2 regions of the Desulfosporosinus sp. BICA1-9 genome follow, and region 2 is predicted to be linked to the other one. Evidence: riboswitches for the same ligand, from Rfam matches in the RefSeq annotation. Region 2 holds a riboswitch; the other holds the start of a gene.
What was found. Region 2 has a riboswitch for cyclic di-GMP ahead of JL57_RS06330 (methyl-accepting chemotaxis protein). Riboswitches for the same ligand answer to the same signal wherever they lie in the genome.
Positions count from the first base shown of each region.

Region 1: it holds a riboswitch for cyclic di-GMP, as region 2 does, so the genes downstream of both, JL57_RS04455 (DUF6531 domain-containing protein) here and JL57_RS06330 (methyl-accepting chemotaxis protein) in region 2, are expected to answer to the same signal.

Region 1 is NZ_JUEE01000033.1:115-6,105, forward strand. It holds partial or broken gene JL57_RS04455 (DUF6531 domain-containing protein) at 1-2,790, opposite strand, end outside; cyclic di-GMP riboswitch class I at 2,880-2,965, opposite strand; partial or broken gene JL57_RS33480 (ISAzo13 family transposase) at 3,555-3,815, opposite strand; gene JL57_RS04460 (transposase) at 3,773-4,111, opposite strand; gene JL57_RS04465 (transposase) at 4,270-5,865, opposite strand; partial or broken gene JL57_RS04470 (transposase) at 5,967-5,991, shown strand, end outside.
Region 2 is NZ_JUEE01000046.1:83,619-97,741, reverse strand. It holds gene JL57_RS06370 (magnesium transporter) at 1-147, shown strand, start outside; gene JL57_RS06365 (Nramp family divalent metal transporter) at 144-1,397, shown strand; gene JL57_RS06360 (aspartyl-phosphate phosphatase Spo0E family protein) at 1,399-1,575, opposite strand; gene JL57_RS06355 (CBS domain-containing protein) at 1,930-2,355, opposite strand; tRNA gene JL57_RS06350 (tRNA-Gly) at 2,588-2,662, opposite strand; gene JL57_RS06345 (PhoH family protein) at 2,771-3,430, opposite strand; tRNA gene JL57_RS06340 (tRNA-Phe) at 3,724-3,799, opposite strand; tRNA gene JL57_RS06335 (tRNA-Glu) at 3,952-4,027, opposite strand; gene JL57_RS06330 (methyl-accepting chemotaxis protein) at 4,311-6,080, opposite strand; cyclic di-GMP riboswitch class I at 6,226-6,310, opposite strand; tRNA gene JL57_RS06325 (tRNA-Lys) at 6,557-6,633, opposite strand; gene JL57_RS06320 (adenylosuccinate synthase) at 6,711-7,994, opposite strand; gene purB (adenylosuccinate lyase) at 8,163-9,461, opposite strand; gene JL57_RS06310 (NAD(P)/FAD-dependent oxidoreductase) at 9,562-10,974, opposite strand; gene dnaB (replicative DNA helicase) at 11,218-12,552, opposite strand; gene lonC (Lon family ATP-dependent protease) at 12,667-14,123, opposite strand, start outside.

The sequences.
Region 1 (5,991 bases), on a different contig from region 2:
TTTAACCGTTATAAGGTTCCCCGTCGGATCATAGTCATAAGCTGTCTGGTTGCCCAAAGGATTTGTGACACTGACTAACTGGTTTAAAACGTCGTAATTTCTGGTCGTTGTGTTACCACCCGCATCAATGACTTTAACCATGCGATTGGAAAAGTCATATTGCAGCTGGGTAGTCTGACCCAAAGCATCGGTTAGAGCGGTAAGCATATTGAGAGCGTTATATTGGAAACTAGTCGTGTTTCTGGCAGGATCAACTGTTTTAACTAAGTTGCCCATCGGATCATACTCATAACTAGACACCCTGCCTGCCGGGTCAACTTTTGTGGTTAATTTGCCTAAGGGATTATACATATAAGCAGTACTTTGGCCTAAAGGGTCTTTTTGTTCAACTAGATTCCCTTTATTATCATACTTATATTCCCAAATATCGCCATTAGCGGTAGTCTTGACAGAACGTCGACCGGCTGTGTCATACTGGTAGCCAGTAACTTTCCCTTCTGGATCGGTTTGAGAAATGAGCTGGTTAAGAGGATCATAAGAAAACAGGGAAATGCCATCTAATGCATCCGTTGCTTTTGTAATATTGCCCCGTTCATCATATTCATAGGTGAAGGCATTCCCTTTGGCATCGCTGCGTTGAACTAACTGTTTTAATGCATTATAGTTAGTTTGACTAATGTTTCCCAAAGGATCGGTAAGTTGGATTATGTTTCCTGCTGCATCATAGGTATAGGTTGTTTTCTTGCCAAGCTGGTCTGTGACGGTTGTGATCCTTTTGGAGACATCATAGGTATAGTTTATGCTGTTACTTTTAGAGTCCGTGACTTTAATTAGATTCCCCACTTCATCGTACTGGTAAGTGGTGACAGTCCCTCCAGGGCCAGTTAGGGAGATAACCCGTCCTAATTCGTCATAAGTATAGCTAGTGAGGTTACCTAAGGGATCGATTTTTTCGGTAAGTTTACCTTCACTGTCATAGAGATAGTGCGTCTGATTTCCGTTGAGGTCAGTCGTTATTTCAGGCTGTCCTGACCAATGATAAGTGATGCCTGCAGTACTACCATTGGGAGCAATTAATTTATTGATTCTTCCAACCGGGTCGTATTCGTAAACGGTAGTATTGCCGAGGGGATCACTGATTTGCTTCACCCTATCCTTGAGAGTAAAACTAAACCTCTGAGTACTACCGGCCGGGTCGGTTATAGAAAGTACACGCCCTACTAAATCATACTGATAATTGACTTGCCGTCCCAAAGGATCGATCGCAGTAAGCAGGTTTCCGTATGCATCATACCGGAAAGCAGCCTTGTTTCCGGAAGCATCGGTACTTCCGACTCTGTTACCTTTATTATCATAAGTAAATGAGACACTCTGGCCCAAAGCGTTGGTTACTTTGTTAAGATTTCCTTGATCATCGTAAGCATAACTTGTCTGGTTACTCTGGGGATCAGTAACTTTAACCGGTTTGTTGTAAACCGGCTCATATTCGATGATCGCGCTAAGTCCGTCCGGGCCGGTAACTTTGGTAAGGTTTCGTTTGCTATCAAATTCATAGTTGGTTGTCTGACCTAACTGGTCAGTTTTAGACGTTTGATTACGTTTGCTGTCCCAGGTGGATTTTGTAGTTTTTCCTAAAGGATCTGTTATCTGTATGATATTGTTCTCACTGTCATAGTCGTAGTTTGTAACTCGGTTGCCGAGACGGGTTACGGTTGTTTTCTTGTCAGCTGGGTTGTAGTCATAGGTTTCAATTATTGTTCCGGATGGGTTGGTAACAGTTTTCAGCTTACCACTATCATAAGTATAGTTATACGACTTACCCACGGCATCGATCACGCTGGTAAGTTGGTTATTTAAGTCGTAACTATAGGAAACTAGGCTACCTGCCGGGTCAGTTACCTTGATTAGCCGGTTATTTCCATCGTACTCAAAGCTAGTTGTCCTTTCGAGGGGATCAGTTACGGCGCTTATTAAGTTACCGGAGTAAGACAGGCTGGTTGATCTGCCGCCCATATCGGTTATTTGAATAAGGTGTCCTTGCTTGTCATATTGAAAGGTTATGCTGTTGCCATTACTGTCGGAGATCTCGCTGAGTTTTCCATCGATCTGATTCGGTGCCCAACTTTTCTGATAACGGTTATATTTATAGGTTGTACCGTCTTTTTCCTGGACGGTGTATGTAACATCCTGATTCCTAGTAAGCGTGGCAGTATTGGAACTCTGTACTGCTGTGTAATAGCCGTCATCCAGGGGATATTGAATTCGGTTATCCCCGTCAAAAGAGCTTACCTTCAGGGACGGGTTGTTTTTCGTATAGTTATATGTCAGGCTTCCCTGGTCGCCAGCATGTTCCAGCATGGCATATTCATGGTACATTGTAAGATACCGGTTATAACTATAATCCCAGCCCATGCCAAAGGGCCCAACTTGGGTGCTGCCGCTGTTATAGGTCCGATGTAAAATAACGGGAGAGCCCTCAGCGGGAATTTTTAAGTCAGTAGAGTTTAATATTAATTTCCCCTGGATTATATCGACTGTGGCTGGTTGCGAGGGCTTGTTATTAGGCAAGCCGGCTGTGTCTGTATTAAAAGGCGATGTTCCAGCCTTGTTCATTGCCTCGGTCAAAGGGTCAGGATTGTTGGCGTTGACTTCATTGGGATTTAAATAAGTGTTTGGAGTCTGGTGCTGCTGCCAGTTAGCCTGTGCCATAAGTGGATTGGCAAGGAGGAAAACACAACTTAGGAGAGAAGCAATTAGCTTCCTGATGATTCTGGCTTTTTTCCAAGACATTTTCAAATTCCTCCTCTTTTTTATCTCTATATAAAATAAAAAAGCCTTTCTCCAAAGCAAGAGAAAGGCCAAGCGTGCTACAAATATGTTACAGCAACCTGGCAGTCATAGCCTTCTCAGCCTTAGACCCATAGCTTTGCGTCCCCGCCTTTCGACGGGTTTGCCATTTATATAAATTTCGACTTTATTTTACCATTGTTCTTTGGAATAATTTGTCGTAATGTGTTTGCTCTGTAAGTTTTTTTCTCCGGGTTTAGGATACGTCTTAAATACAAAGGGTGAACCCTTGCTCTATCTGTTAAAATATCCAATCTTTTTAAGACTTACAGAAAGGCTACTGGACTGTAAATGGTATCATCCAGTTGGAAACGTCTCTTCAACACAGATATTCCACTTCCTTTCAAAATTCAGCAGGTATGAAACCGGGCATTTGTTTTTTTACATGGACTTCCCCCCTCAATTTGTGAATATCCTGTTAGAGGGGTACCGCCAACTATGGTTAAAATGTTGTTCCTACCCCTATATGAGATATAAATTGAATAATTTATTTTCACTCCCTTCGTTTTTTCTCCTCCGCAGACCTGCATACCTTGCGAAGGGATTGCTAGCCATTAAATGGATACCTTTTATAATTTTCTATGTTTAATAATTATTTCCTGTACGCTGACAGTATTAATGGTTTTGCTACTATTTTCGCAATTATTCCAACTATATAATTCGACTTAGGGATCACAAAATATTAAGAGCTAGTATAATACAATTTATTACATATTGGGCGTTATTGTGTAATTCCATTCTCCATGAAATTCGTGTCTCTTTAAATTGAGTTTTGCTAGTTCTTCCTTGCTTATTTTTTTACCTTTTTCATAAATATTTGTATCCGGTACGCTTTTAACCACAAGCCCTTTTTCTGTTCGTGTCGAGCCAATCAGATTCACAATGGTTTCATGGCTTGTTAAAGGTCTCCCGCGCCAGTTAATACTTATTTGAGAAAATAATTGATGTTCAATCTTATTCCACTTGCTTGCAACTCCAAGCCTTCTCTGCCTACGCTACGTCTATGTTTCATTTTGATTCTGCTGTTAATGCCTTCGATCGGGCCATTACTGATATCCGGGTAAAGCAAACTGTTTTTCACGGCATTATAGTCGTCTAGAATGCCATTTGCAAATTGTGCCAAAGAATATATTTCGGAATTAATATACTTAGAAATGAATACATCCAATGCTTCAATACTGCGGGTATCAAACACATTGTAGAAGTCTTTCAAGAATTGCACTAGCACTTGCAGCACTGGGAACATAACATACACCTTTTCCATAATCAGTTTTTTTTTGCTTCCGTATTTCCCGCTGGGTTGTCGGTCTCAGCAGATTTACCCACCGGATTGCCAGCTTCGTCAGATTTGCCTTTGCTGAACATGATTTTCCTGATTTCAGGTGGCAACGGAGAGTCGTCTGGAGCAGACAAATCTCGTTTTTAAGTTTTGGCTTCGGAATCGTTTTCGAGCGGGTTGCACCCGTTCGCTCTTGGATCGCTTTTTCCGCCATTCTTGGTGCGATCTTTGGATGCTTCCTTGAGTATGCTGCGATAAACAGTCCCATGGGTAACGCTTTCTAAATTCAGGTCTTGAGGCTTTTCAAGTTCATTCGGTCTGGCTTCTTCCAAATTCTCTTTACGCACTTTGACTATATACTGGTAGATGGCATTGGAGCATCCGTCAAAACCCATTTCTTTCAATACTGGGTATATGGTGCGGTGGCTGTGCCCTTCTTTTAGCATGGCTGTGACAGTCTCCCTGAATGGTTCAACGATTGACTCACTTGACGGATGAGCCTTTGGACCGATCGTTTTTATGTTGCGTGTCGCAATCTTCTCGAAATGCTGCTGTTGTGAGGAATTCATCATTGCTATATTTTTTTCGATTTTTTTATCGACTGATTTCAGTGTCTCTACTGCCACCCTTCGGTAGCGTTGGACGTCCATCATATTCATTCCCAAGCTTTTCGCGATATCCGCCGTCCTCATGCCTTTACCAGCCAGTTCTAATATCTTCAGTGTGCTCCTGTATTTCGCTTCTTGCTTTTCTGTCAGCTTGGCGAGCCTAACGCGCTTATTTACAGTTTCATCGGGGACGTAGAAATAGTCATCATTCAAAGCCGAGCCGTCGCCTTCGCGCACGAATATTCTGGCCGGAATTACGCTCATAAGGGCTTCCTTTACCGCAGCTTGAGCGTTTTTGATTAGGTGAAACCGGTCGGCAACCTGAGTCTTGTTGGCCTCTGTCGCTGCTGACGAGTATGCGCTAGCCCGATCCCTGCTGAATATCTTTGACGACGTGAATTTCTCCAAAACCTGCGCTACTGCCTCTTTATTTGTTCCCCTGATGATTATTAAAACTCGATGGGTTTTTTCATCTATAAAAACAGTGCAAGCCGAAGATTTGTCACCTTTCCTGAGGTTTACATCATCTACGGATATGATCTCAACATCGTTATCTCTCAAGCTCTCCTCGATCACTTTGGCCGCTACAGCCTTTGCATATCTGGATATAGTGTCGTTGCTAACCTTTGCCCCTTCCAATTTCAGTGCTTGCTCCGCAGCATGGCAGTTGCTCTGCATAGCCTGCAATACGCAATATTTCTTAAACCGTTCTGTTTTCCGCGCATCCTCATCGCAAAATCCGTCTGTCCGTTCAGTAAATATCTTATGCTTACATCCAGGGTTCCGGCATTTATATTTGTTGACTCTGCATACATGGAATACTGCCATACCATTCACCGGAATATCCTGAATTTCTTTATGATAGTACTCATTTGCAAGCTCCGTGCTTTTTTCCCCACAAAATGGGCAAATCGATTCCGTTGTATTGGAAACCCAATAAACCTTCTTTGCTTCCTTGCCCATCTCGATATCCTGCAGTTCAAAGTAGTCTGGGACAACACCGCCATATTCAAAGTGTTTCGTCACTTGCATTTCGATTTTGTAGAGTTTTTCCGCTGCTTCTGGATCAAACCCATCTTTTGACAACATCGAAATAAGCATAGCTTTTCGTCCGATGTTTTCCTGCAACATTATCACCTCTGCGCCTATTATTGCAGTTTATTATATCATTCAGGTTTTTGGTTGTCCAGCCATTATATATTCGTATTTGAGTAAGAGCCGTATATCATAATGTGAAAACCCGTGGATGTCCAGCAC
Region 2 (14,123 bases):
CCCGTCGTGAATTCTCAAGATCAAATCCTCGGCATCATCACCGTAGACGATGTCTTAGAACTATTAATGCCGGATCGCCCTCGCGTGGAAATTTACTCCACCTTGATTGCCCGCCGACGCCAAGCTAAAGGAGGGCATAGTGAATGAACCTAAAAACACGTTTTACCCTGTTTTTAGCCATCATGGGGCCAGGAATGGTGACAGCCTTTGCGGATAATGATGCTGGTGGAATTGCCACCTACGCTGCAGCAGGTGCTAAATACGGCTACTCGCTTATTTTCGTTATGCTTATCAGCACTGTCCTTTTAGCCATAGCTCAAGAAATATCTGCGCGCACAGGAGCCGTGACTGGTCGCGGACTCTCTGACTTAATTCGAGAAAACTACGGAGTGAAATGGGCATTTTTTGCGATGAGCGTTCTCATGATTGCTAACCTAGGCACGACCGCTTCTGAGTTTTCGGGGATCGCTACAAGCTTTGAAATTTTTGGTGTGAGTAAATATCTCTCCGTACCGGTCATGGCCTTCATTATTTGGTGGCTGGTCGTTAAGACAGATTATGCCAGAATGGAGAAAATCCTTCTCTTTCTATGTTTAACTTTTTTCAGTTATGTAATCTCTGGGATTATAGTCAAGCCACCCTGGCCTCAAGTCTTCATGGAATCCGTTACTCCCACATTCTCGGGTAGCCCAGCTTTTTTGCTGATGATCGTCGGAGTGATCGGAACTACGATTACCCCCTGGGGACAGTTTTATGTCCAGTCTTCCGTGGTCGATAAAGGTATCACGGCCAAGGACTATCGTTACACACGCTGGGATGTACTAATCGGAACCTTTTTTACGGGATTTATCGCCTTCTTTATTATTGTTTCCACTGCAGCAACCCTCTTCGCCAATAATATCCCGATTGAGACTGCTAAAGATGTTGCTCTCGCGTTAAAACCATTGGCTGGAGAATATGCGAGTTTGCTCTTCGGCTTTGGTTTACTCGGCGCCTCTATGTTGGCTGCGTTTGTCCTGCCCTTAAGTACCGCGTATGCGGTCTGCGAGGCCTTTGGTTTTGAACACGGAATCAGTAAATCCTTTAAGGAAGCCCCCGTATTCTTCGGTCTGTATACAGTCCTCATCGTCTTGGGATCAGCGATCGTCTTGTGGCCTGATTTGTCTTTATATCACGTCATGTTGACAACTCAAGTCGTTAACGGAATCCTTTTACCCCCCATTCTTATCTTCATGGTCCTAATAGCCAGTAAGAAAAGTATTATGGGGGATTATGTCAATTCAAAATTTTTCAATCTTATTTCCTGGACGTTCACGTTAATTTTAGTGCTTCTATCCTTACTGCTGCTTCTATCAACCTTATTCCCGGAGTTTGTCAGTCATCTATTTACAATATAGTTTAAGAGGCTATGCGCATCGAATGAGTAATTAAATAATACTCATTCAATAAGCCGTCTAATCTTTGGCTCAACTCAACAATACTCGGATCTGTTAAGTCTCTATGTCTTGCATTATCATTAAGATTCGTTCGAGCATCTTCGATTAAAAGCATCAGGAAGTCCCTATAAACGTTCAAATTGGCACCTCTTTTTTCTGAATATAGTGTTAACGATGGCTCCTTACAAACTCCTCTAGCGCACCCTTACTTGGAATATATTAGTATAATATTCTAAAGAAATCAAGCTATTTTTTATTAATATATTTCATCATGAAAAGCCCTTGATTTTCCCATAATTCCAGTTAAAGTAATCTTGGCTGGTTCCAACCTCGGCGAAGGCGACCGTCTTCATCACTTATGCTGACTTAAAATCTGTACTTTATGATAAAACAAAGGACAATCTCTATTCTATGAATGAGGTTGTCCTTTGTTAGTGATACCTACGTCGTTTTCACTGGGTTTGAACTCACATAAAAGGTAATAGTCCCAGTCTTAGGTTGTGACCTCTGCTCTTCGCTGGATCAAGAGTTTCGAGCAGTATTCAATCATTTCCCGTCGGCGTACAATTCCTATAAAGATCTGTTGATCGTCCACGACAGGCACAAAATTTTGTACCACCGCTCTTGATATCAAATCCTCTATTTCAGCATCAATTGTTACCGGCAAATTCTGAACATGTTGTTCCACTTCGCTAAGGAATATATCCTCCGTATTTTCAAAGGTGAGACCCGGTGTATTTTTAAGCTTCCACAGCAAATCTCCTTCAGTAATCGTTCCCACATATTTCCCCTCACGATCAATGAGCGGGACTGCAGAATAACTGTGGTACTCCATCCTCTCTAGTGCTTGACGCATTGTCGCATTGTCTTTTAGAAAGACGATGTCCTTCTTGGGTATAAGGAAAAAGGCTACATTCATTACAAATACGCTCCATTTCGTATATTTTTACAAACTGCTAGTAGTGTCAATCAATCCTAACTATATATTTTTTCAAAACACGGGCTACATTTTCCAATATTTCTAGTTACATCTGGTCGGAGTGAGAGAATTAATCTCAAGTCAAAAAAGGCTCCTCTATAAGATATGGGACGGTATCTCCACTATCAAACAAAAAACACCGCAATCCCTTGCGATGTCTAATATTTTTTTATGGAGCGGACGACGAGATTCGAACTCGCGATCCTCGGCTTGGGAAGCCAATGCTCTACCGCTGAGCCACGTCCGCATGATATTACCAAGGGTTTTGTCCAATTAAGCCTCTATAAGACCATCGGCTACCCTTATCCCAACAAAGAAAATTATAAGCGTAAAGATCTAATATGTCAATCTAGATTTATGGAGCTCGATAGGCATCCGCCCAGTTAGCTAACTCCCCACGGAAGTTCTTCGTTAAAGTAACAATCTTGCAATAAGGCTGATCTTTAAAGTGTTCCATATACGGAACGAATCCACTTTTTGATACAGGGATGTCAATTTGCCCCGAATGTCCAATGCATATAATTTTACAGGAATCATGAACACGAGTTAAAATTTTCCTTAACTCTTGAATAGAAAAGTTCTGACACTCATCAATAATAATCGTCATGTCTTTAAGATTTGTCCCTCTAAGGAAGACGGGACTTTTAGGGTAACACCAAACCCCATCCATTGCTCGTTTAATACTTACTTTTCTGCGCATTGCTTCATTAGCCAATGATTCTTCATTATAAATGCATTGAGTCGGATTTTCATTAATTTCTAAGAGAGCATCCACAAGCGGTTGATAGTAAATGCTTTCTTTTTCGGATTGGGTACCAGGTCTGAACCCCATAGAAGATTCTTGAACTGGATTAAAAATATAAGTTAAAGGTTTCTTAATGATTTTTGCGCAAGCGACTGCGAGAGTAGTTTTTCCTGTACCTGCTTTGGCATTTACCATTACTAACTGATTATCAAAAATAGCATTGACGTACTCACGTTGTTCAACGGTTAACCTTGGCTCAAAACCAAACAATAAGTTATTCTCTGGTAGTGGCATAGTACTCACCTAATCCTTGTCGTGTTTATTACTGCTCTAGGCAGAATCAATAAATGATCAATAATCTCACGCTCTTATTATTTCTCTTAAATAGATTTACATTCTACAGTTTAAGCCATTCGGCTACAACAAAAAAAGTCCTGATTTTTCCCTGAAGGAAATCAACAGAACCGATTATATATTTAATTTTTAATAGGTAATATCTAAGGAAATGCGATGTCTAGGTGCTTACTCTTATTATTTAAACTGATTTATTAAATAATAAGTAGTGGTGCCTCAGGACGGAATCGAACCGCCGACACGAGGATTTTCAGTCCTCTGCTCTACCGACTGAGCTACCGAGGCATAATCGATGTTAGATTTTCGAAATTCGATATTCTATCGGGTGTATAACCATCCACGACTTCCATATACGAACTAAGATTAGCAACTTTAATTAATGAGTGCTGGTTGAAATACTTGTCGAACCTCGTGCTTCGAACTTCGTATATCGAGTATGGTGACCCGTACGGGATTCGAACCCGTGTAACCGCCGTGAAAGGGCGGTGTCTTAGACCGCTTGACCAACGGGCCGCTTCAGTGGTCAGTCATCAGATAAATGACACTCACAAATATGAATTCTACACTATCTTTCTAGACATGTCAATACCTTTTAATCTATCTTTGTAAACCTAGTTTTATTTATTATTGCTGCAGGATATTAATTTTCACCGAAGTCGCCTCACCCGAAAGCAATACATGCAACGAAGGAGGCCTCTATCCTTTAAATGAGAAATCCAGATGATCAAAGGTCTTAATGGACATTGGCGTTAGGGGATAGGAACATTAAGATCAACGCCTATCCCTGATAGATTTGTTAGAAATTAAATTTCTTTACTGTTTCTTGCAATTCATTGGCCATCGTTGCTAAAACGTTACTCGAAGAGGCTATTTCCTCAACAGATGCCGATTGTTCCTCTGTCGCGGCAGACACAGTCTGAGTTTGGGTCGTGATTTCTCGACTTGTCTCATAAATATCCGCAATCGATGAAACTATTCTTTCACTCCCCACAGCCATTTGCTGAATTTCCTCAGAAATTTCTTCAATCTGTGAAGAAACCTGGTTAATTAAGCCCGATATTTCATTAAATGCTTGTCCTGCCGTTCCAGCGACCTCTGTCCCTAGCTTAACTTGATGTGTTCCCTCGTTCATCGCTAGCACTGCTTTCTGAGTGTCTTGTTGAATGCTATTAATCAGCAATGCTATCTGTTTCGATGCTTCCTGTGATTGTTCGGCCAATTTTCGGACCTCATCCGCAACAACAGCAAAACCTCTCCCTTGCTCACCGGCTCGCGCCGCTTCGATGGCAGCGTTTAAGGCCAGAAGGTTTGTCTGGGATGCTATACCTGATATGGTATCTACGATCTGCCCGATTTCTTTAGAACGCTCTCCTAAATTCATGACCACATCAGCAGATCCTGTCACTGTCCTTTCGATATTAAGCATTTGTTGCATCGTTTTATCGATTGCCTGACTACCCTCTGCCGCCGAAAGGGCCGTTTTTTCCGAGGACCTAACTACAATTTTGGCGTTTTCCAGCATCTGCTGAATCCCCGCTGACATCTGCTCAACAATTGCCGATGTATCATTAACAGCATTTAGTTGTTTTTCTGCACCAACGGAAACTTCCATGATAGCTATCGCTACTTGTTGTGACGCTTGGGCGGATTGTTCTGCCCCTGCGCTCAATTGTTGAGATGATGCTGCAACTTGCGCTGAGGACGATGACACTTGTTGAACAAGGTTAATTAAATTGTCGGTCATGGTCCGGAAAGCCCTACCAAGATTCCCTATTTCATCTTTAGAATTATTTTCGAATTGTCCTATTCTCAAATTACCTTTGGCAATTTCATCAGCATTTGTTGCCATTTGGGCAATTTGTTTCGAGATTTTATTACTTAGTATTGTTCCTGTCACAAGAGAAACTCCCAGGGCCAGTAAAATAGAGACAATCGTATAAATAATGCTTTGTTTAGTCTTATTTTCATGCTCCATTTGCTTTGCTAAAACCAGTGTATCAATATCATCAACCCAGTTTCCCGTTCCAATCACCCAATTATAGGGCTCAAATAATAAGGTATAACTTCTTTTAGGTAATGCTTCCGTTTGATTTGGCTTTGCAAATCTATAATCCGTATAGCCTCCGCCTGCTTGTTTACCGTTCGCAATAAACGCCTGAACAAAAAGTATACCCTCACTATCCTTGGCCTCATAACGTGATTTCCCTTCAGAAGCTTCTCGCCCTAGCAGAACTACGTTTGTTCCATCGGTCGTATCTATCCAAAAATAGTTTTCTTGGTCGTAACGTAAATTTCTTACAAGATCCGCTGCCGTCTTCTTTGCCTCTTCTGGAGTGTATTCCCCTTTTTTCTGCCTATCATAGATATCTTGAACTAAACTATAAGCAGTTTGGACCTCCAGTTTAACGGTCCGGTCAAACTGTTCATATAACGTATCGCGATATTGTGTAATGTTTGCTTTTTCTGCAACTATCACATTATAGATGTTATAACCACCCAGAATAGAACCCATAATTAAACTCGTCGTTACTAGTAATAAAATAATACGATATTTGATTTTAGTCATCCTTTATCTCCCTTTCTCATACTCTGATTTATGGCCCCAATACATATATAGGTTTTCCAATTGCCCCTTTGACCTCCCGGAAATTAACTACCTGATCGGTTAAAAAACAAAATCGCTCCCCAAAATAGAAAGCGAAATGTTCTAAATTGGTGGCTCGGCTATCATCACCCTAACGTGGAAGACCCGAAGCTTTGCGTCCTCGGTTTTCACCGAGTTTGCCTTTGTCAATTATTATTAGCTTGCAAAAAAGACTTTATTTTTTGAATCATATTGACTATAACATACGTAGAATTAATTTTAAATACATTTTCTTTTCTATTACAACAAATTATTTATTATTCCCCTAAAATATGTTTACAATACCAAAGAAATAAACAGCAAAAAACAGCAACTTAACAATAGTGCCAAATCACTGTCTTCTGCCGTTTATATCTTATGTTTGACAAGTACTACGCCTACAAACACTTTTTTGAAAATGGTGGGCCATCCGCGACTCGAACGCGGGACACCCTGATTAAAAGTCAGGTGCTCTAGCCGACTGAGCTAATGGCCCGAAAGATGTTTTGTACCACGAATTTAGATATTACACTAATCCATCACAAGTGTCAATACTTTTAAAGATTTGTTGTATTAAAAGATTTCTCCGCGCACAATGGTTTGTTCGCGTCCTGGACCTATGGCAACCAACGTAGCCGGAATACCTGAAAGCTCTTCAATTCGAAGAATATAATTTCGGGCTGCTTCAGGAAGGTCTCCAAACTGACGTACATGAGTCACATCTTCTTGCCAACCAGGCATTTCTTCATAAACTGGTTGACATTGCTTAAATATCTTTTGACTTTGGGGAAATTCACGGATGATTTCTCCATTGACGCTATATCCAACGCAGATTTTCAAGGTGTCAAATCCCGTAAGGACATCAAGCTTCGTAATGGCAAAGTCGGAAATTCCACTCACTCGAACAGCATACCGGGCAATGACCGCATCAAACCAACCACAACGACGCGCTCGTCCAGTCGTGGTTCCAAACTCATGTCCATTCTTCTGAATTTCTTCTCCGACCTCGTCCAAAAGTTCTGTTGGGAAAGGACCTTCTCCGACGCGAGTTGTATAGGCCTTGATTACCCCGATTACGCGATTAATACGAGTTGGGCCAATACCTGCACCAATACAAGCCCCTCCAGCTATTGGATGGGAAGATGTCACATAGGGGTAAGTCCCATGGTCAATATCTAGTAAGGTGCCTTGTGCACCCTCAAAGAGCACCTTCTCCCCCGCTTGAATGCTTTGGTCGATTACCAGAGAACTGTCCGTGACCATCGAACGAAGTTGTTCTGCATAGCCAAGGTAAGTTTCATAAATATCCTCAAACTTCAGCGCTTCCTTACCATAGACTTTGACAAACAAATTATTTTTTTCGGTTAAATTTCGTTTGAGTTTGTCAGCAAACTCTTCTTTATCCATCAGATCAATCACACGGATTCCGATCCGTGAAGCTTTATCCATATAGGCCGGACCGATTCCACGCTTCGTTGTGCCAATTTTGTGCTCAGCGCGTACTTCTTCTTCCAAACCATCAAGTACCCTGTGATAGGGCATGATAATATGGGCGTTGCTACTAATAAGGAGCTTACCGATCTTAATGCCTCGTATGGCAAGATAACTGAGTTCTTCTAACAAAACCTGCGGATCAATCACCACACCATTGCCAATGACACAAGTTTTATCCTCGTAAAGGATTCCCGAAGGAATTAGGTGAAGTTTGAACTCTTCTCCGTTCGCCACAACCGTGTGTCCAGCATTATTTCCCCCTTGGTACCTTACAACGACATTGGCTTTTTCGGCTAGAAAATCTGTTATTTTACCTTTACCTTCATCTCCCCATTGAGAACCAATTAACACAACCGCTGCCATATATTTTTCCTCCTTACTTTCTCAAGAGTCCCTTCTCGCCATCACGACACCTTGCCATCGGCATCTAGCTATCACTACACCTTGCCATCCATGGCGGTGTTCTAATCTCGAACATCCCTGTTCGAGTCTTGGCTACAGGGACACTTGGCCATTCTTGGCCAGCGTCCCTTAATCCTGTAGTCCTAGTCGCTTAAAGATATCATCAACGTGTCGCAGGTGATACTTTAAGTCAAACAAACCCTGAATTTTTTCTTTGGTTAAATAGTTTAGAATTCGTGTATCCTCTGTCACAACTTCAATAAAGTCTTGACCATGATCCCAAGCCTGAAAGGCATCCTCTTGAACCCAGGCGTAGGCCTCTTCTCTCATACATCCGTGTTCGACCAAGGCCAAGAGAACACGTTGAGAAGAGGTCAGTCCAAAGGTTTTCTGAAGATTACGTTTCATTTGATCCTCACGAATCTTTAGACCTGTTATTACCTTAGTCATCTGACGGAGCATATGATCCAAGAGAAGGCAACTATCCGGAAGAATTATCCGTTCCACAGAGGAATGGGTCATATCTCGTTCATGCCAAAGCGCTATATTCTCCATGGCTGCTAATGCATTGCCACGTAGAAGCCGTGACATTCCCGCTACCTGTTCACACACAATCGGATTGCGCTTGTGTGGCATCGCCGAGGACCCTTTTTGCCCCTCTGCAAAGGATTCCTCAACCTCCAGGATATCCGTACGTTGTAAATTGCGAATCTCTGTTGCTATCTTTTCGAGTGTCCCTCCGATTAAGGCTAACGTAGACACAAAGTGCGCGTGTCGATCCCGTTGCAATATTTGATTACTAACTAAAGCCGTCTCTAACCCCAAGAGAAGACAGACTTCCTCCTCTACATCAGGCGATACGTTGGCATATGTTCCCACTGCTCCAGAAATCTTTCCAGCACTCACAGAAACAATCGCCTGATCAAGCCGTTCTTCTTGACGATCGATTTCTGCAATCCACAAAGCGAGCTTCAATCCGAAGGTTAGCGGCTCAGCATGAATGCCGTGAGTTCGGCCGACCATCACGGTGTATTTACTTTCAAACGCTCGCTTAGCTAACGACTCTCGCAACGCTATCAAGTCACTCTTCAGTAACCGACCTGAATCTCTTAACACAAGGCTTAACCCGGTATCCTTCACATCTGAAGACGTCAATCCAAGATGAAGGTATTTACCAGCCTCCCCAATCTCTTCAACAACAGCCTGTAAAAAGGCAATCAGATCGTGCCGAACCACAGCCTCAATTTCTAAGACCCGCTTAGGGTTCACTTTAGCCGACTTTCGGATTTCCTCCATGGCTTGCTGAGGTATTTCCCCTCGTTTCGCCATAACCTCAGCGACGGCCAATTCAACGTCTAACCAACGTTCATATTCATATCCATCTTGCCATAGCTTGCCCATTTCAGGGTGAGTATATCTTTCGAGCAAAAAACTTCGCCCCCTGTCATTTCGTAGACTTCAATATCACAAGTACTATTTTTAACCTACCAAAAGCATCAATCCAAAGAGAGAACGTCAAGCAAAATCTTTATGACTTAGCTACGATATCCCGACCCACAACAACACCGGTTGCTGAAGCTTGCATCAAACCTCGGGTTATTCCTGCTCCATCCCCAATCGTATATAAGCGAGGAATTTCTGTTTCAAAGTTTGTTTTTACTTTTACCTTGGAAGAGTAGAACTTAACCTCAACCCCGTATAACAACGTGTTTTTGGCGTACATACCAGGCGCAATTTTATCAAATGCTTTGAGGGTCTCTATTAAAGAAGTTAGGTACCGCTCTGGAAGCGCATAACTGAGGTCTCCAGGAACAGCTGAAAGCAGGGTTGGAATCGTGGTCGACTGGCGCAGACGGCTTTCAGTGGTCCGTCGTCCTTGTAAGAGATCCCCCAAACGCTGAACCATGACTCCACCACCTGATAACATGTTCGCTAGCCGGGCAACATAACGACCATATTCGATCGGTTGGTTAAAAGGCTCAGTAAAACGTGTTGAGACCAATAAAGCAAAGTTAGTGTTCTTTGTTTTCTTCTCAGGATCGGCATAACTATGCCCATTGACCACTGCTATTCCCCCGTCATAGTGTTCCTCAGAAACCACACCACCCGGGTTGACGCAGAAGCTTCGCGTCTTTAAGTCATAAGTATCCGAATAATAGACTAGTTTCGGTTCGTAAAGTTCCCGTGTTAAATGATCCATTATCGAGTTTGGAACTTCAACTCGCACTCCAATATCCACCTCATTGTTTTCCGTCGCTACACCTAAACGAACGGTCTGTTCAGCAAGCCAATTCGCGCCTCCTCTACCTGGGGCAGCAACTACATAACGCGCCGACACTTCATCAATTTCTGGTTCGTCCCGTCGTTGAATGGTCGCCCCTATGACCCCTTCAGGACCGGCCAAGATATTCTTAACCTCCGCCAGTTCCCAAAAAATCGTCTTCGTATTGGTCATAAGATGTTCGTACATACCCTTCAACACATCATAAGCCAACTCAGTTCCCAAATGACGTATCGGACAATGAATCAACTGAATATTATGACGAGAAGCCTCATATTGAATCTCTTCCACCCGGTGGTTATTTAAGCCATAGACGGTTTCTTGCGCTTTGAATTGGCGGTAAATAGAATCTGTGTAGTCAATTAATTCCTGTGCCTGAGCCTCTTTCATATATTCGGTCAATCGACCGCCCACCGCGGGACTCAAAGACAGTTTCCCATCACTAAATGCCCCTGCACCTGACCATCCTCTGGTAATAGCGCATGGATTACATCCAACACAGACGCCCGTTGCACGGGCAGGGCACTTTCGCTTTTCGATGGTTCTTCCGTTATCCACAATAAGAATTTTCAACTCTTGATTATGCTTTGATAGCTCTAAAGCCGTAAAAATACCGGCTGGACCAGCTCCAATAATTAAGACATCGACTTCATGTTTCAACTTTATCTCCTCCTAGAGCCATCTTCGTTCTCAACTAGCAAAGAGTCTCTAGTCGCAAACACTTTTATCTTAACAATCCTCCTTCCCCTTGTCAATCAATATCCGAACATTATACATGAATACATAAAAAACATTCGACAATTTCAGAGGGTTTATGACTTTTGTACAGTGATGCCCCTTTAGAGGAATGGGGGTCTGATAAGTATAAATAAATCCCCCAGCCAAGAGGCCTGGGGGATCTATTTAAGCCATTTGATGTTGTCGATCAAGATTTACAAATTTGGTAAACTCCTTAAGGAAGCCTAATTCTACGGTTCCTACAGGACCATTACGATGTTTGGCGATAATTAACTCTGCAATCCCTTTTTTCTCAGATTCCGAATGATAATACTCATCCCGATAAATAAATGAAATCACATCCGCATCCGCTTCAATGGCCCCCGACTCCAATAAGTCCGACATAATAGGCCGTTTATCCTGACGTTGCTCAACTCCACGATTAAGCTGTGACAAGGCGATGACCGGGACTTTAAGTTCACGGGCAAGCCCTTTAAGAGTTCTCGAGATTTGTGCCACCTCCTGCTGTCGGCTTTCTGTCTTCTTTCCAACCGACAACAACTGAAGGTAGTCAATAACAATCATCCCCAAATTGTGCTCCGTTTTCAATCTACGCACCTTCGAACGCAGCTCTGCTAAGGAAATTCCTACGGTATCATCGATAAAAATTGGGGCATCAGAGAGAGGCCCTACAGCGCGCGTCAATTTCGGCCAATCTGAGTCGAGCAAATCACCAGTCCTGACACGCTGTTGGTCTACCATTGCTTCCCCACACAGCATCCGCTGCACTAATTGTTCCTTGGACATTTCCAAGCTAAAAACGGCAACCGGCACTTTCGCCCTTACTGAAGCATTTTGTGCCATATTTAAAACTAGTGCCGTTTTTCCCATGGATGGCCGGGCAGCAATAATCACTAAATCAGAGGGTTGCCAACCCGAAGTCATGCGGTCCAATTCCGTGAAAAAGGTCGGAACACCCGTAAGATTTCCTTTATGAGCATAGAGATACTCAATTTTCTCAAACGTCTCTAGCAGAACATCGCGAATAAGACTAAATCCATCTTTTACACGCCTTCTAGAAAGATCAAGAATCAGTTTTTCTGCTTCTTCCAGAAGATTACGCGCTTCTTCTCCAGGCTCATATCCCCGTTCTACGATACTATTGGACGCTCGTATTAGCTGACGCAGAAGCGCCTTTTCCGTGACCAATTTGGCATAATAATCGACATTAGCTGCCGAAGGAACAGAACGAGCAATCTCAGAGATTGTCGCAATTCCGCCAACTTGTTCCAGACGGCCCTGCTGGCGCAAGATCTCGGCAACACTGACAAGGTCAATAGGATCTCCCTTTTCAAAGAGTTCCTGAATCGCAGAAAAAATCAAACGATGATTATCCCTATAAAAGTCTTCCGGTTGAAGAATCTCAAAAACAGAACTTCCGGTCTCCGGTTCGAGCATCATCGCCCCTAGGACAGCCTGTTCAGCCTCTAAATTCTGTGGTGGAACTCTCAGTAGTTCCATATCTTCTCTCCTTCTGGCACTTACCTCTCTCTAGCTGTGGTGAACTCGTTCAACTAAAGTTAAACATCGAGTCTTCTCACAATTGGCTGAAAACTTTGCTGAGGTTGACTAGTATTAAAAAACATGGTTCATAGCCTCTTCGATTGTACTGACACCTACCACTTCAATACCCTGTAAACTTCTTGGTACATCTACCATGTTTTCCAAGGGGATCAAAACTTTGCGAACTTCAACCTGTTTTGCGCCAAAAATCTTTTCGTAAATACCACCGACTGGTTTCACCTTGCCTTGAATGGAAATCTCCCCGGTTATGGCAACATCCTGGCGAAGTGGTTTCTTTTTCAGAGCACTATAGATAGCCAGCGTAGTTGCAAGCCCCGCGGAGGGCCCGTCGATTTTTGCTCCGCCTACAATATTTACGTGCACATCATAATTACCTAAATCTTCTCCAGTTAGTTCACGTATGACCGCAGCAGCATTAAATACTGCATCTCTAGCCATACTTCCTGCTGTTTCATTAAATCGAATTGCACCTTTACCATCTCGCCCTGCAAAGGTTATCGCCTCGATCTCCAATACTGAACCTAAAAATCCCGATACACCCAGTCCCAAAATCCTTCCCACTTCAAAGCTTGCTTGGACCTTGCGGACAATAAAGGGAGTTAGTCGCGCCGAACGCAGGACTTCATATACATCAGCACAAGTTACTTTCACGACCGCTTGATCCGGGTTTCGATACCTTGCCAAGCCGTAGGCATCTGTCAAAATACTATTTGCTTTCCGTCCTTCGATCACATATTCACTAATTATCTCAGGGACGTTGTCTTCTAACGTCACTCCAAGCTTTTGGGCAGATTGACGGATAATGTGCTGAACATTTCTTGGCTCAAGAGGGACAAAAAAAACTTCAGAGCAGCGAGAACGAAGGGCCGGACTAAGATCAGCCGGATCCCTTGTCGTAGCTCCAATGAGCACAAAATCAGCAGGTGCTCCTTCATCAAAAAGTTTTTTAATCCACAGTGGAACCTGAGGGTCCCCAGGATCATAATACGACGAGTCGAAGGTCACTTGCTTATCCTCAAGCACTTTGAGCAGCTTATTTAAGAGTAAGGGATCCATTTCTCCAATTTCATCTATGAAAAGAATGCCGCCGTGAGCATCACTCACCAACCCCATTTTTGGTTCCGGTATGCCGGTCTCTGCTAAATCGTGCTTAGCACCTTGGTATATGGGATCATGAACTGATCCCAAAAGAGGATTGGTCACATCACGAGGATCCCACCGAAGCGTTGTACCATCCACTTCAATAAACGGGGCTTCTTTGAGAAAGGGAGAATGTGGATGGCTCTTGACTACTTCTAAAGCAACTCGAGCAGCAGAAGTTTTACCGACTCCGGGTGGACCATAAATCAGCATGTGTTGTGGATAGGGTGTTGCTATCTTTGCAAGAAGAGCTTGTAGAGCGCTTTCCTGTCCTACAATTTCCTCCATAGTCCTGGGTCGTAAGACATCCGATGCTGATGATTTTAAGGAAACTGTTTTCATTTTTTCGAGCACAGCTAACTTCTTGA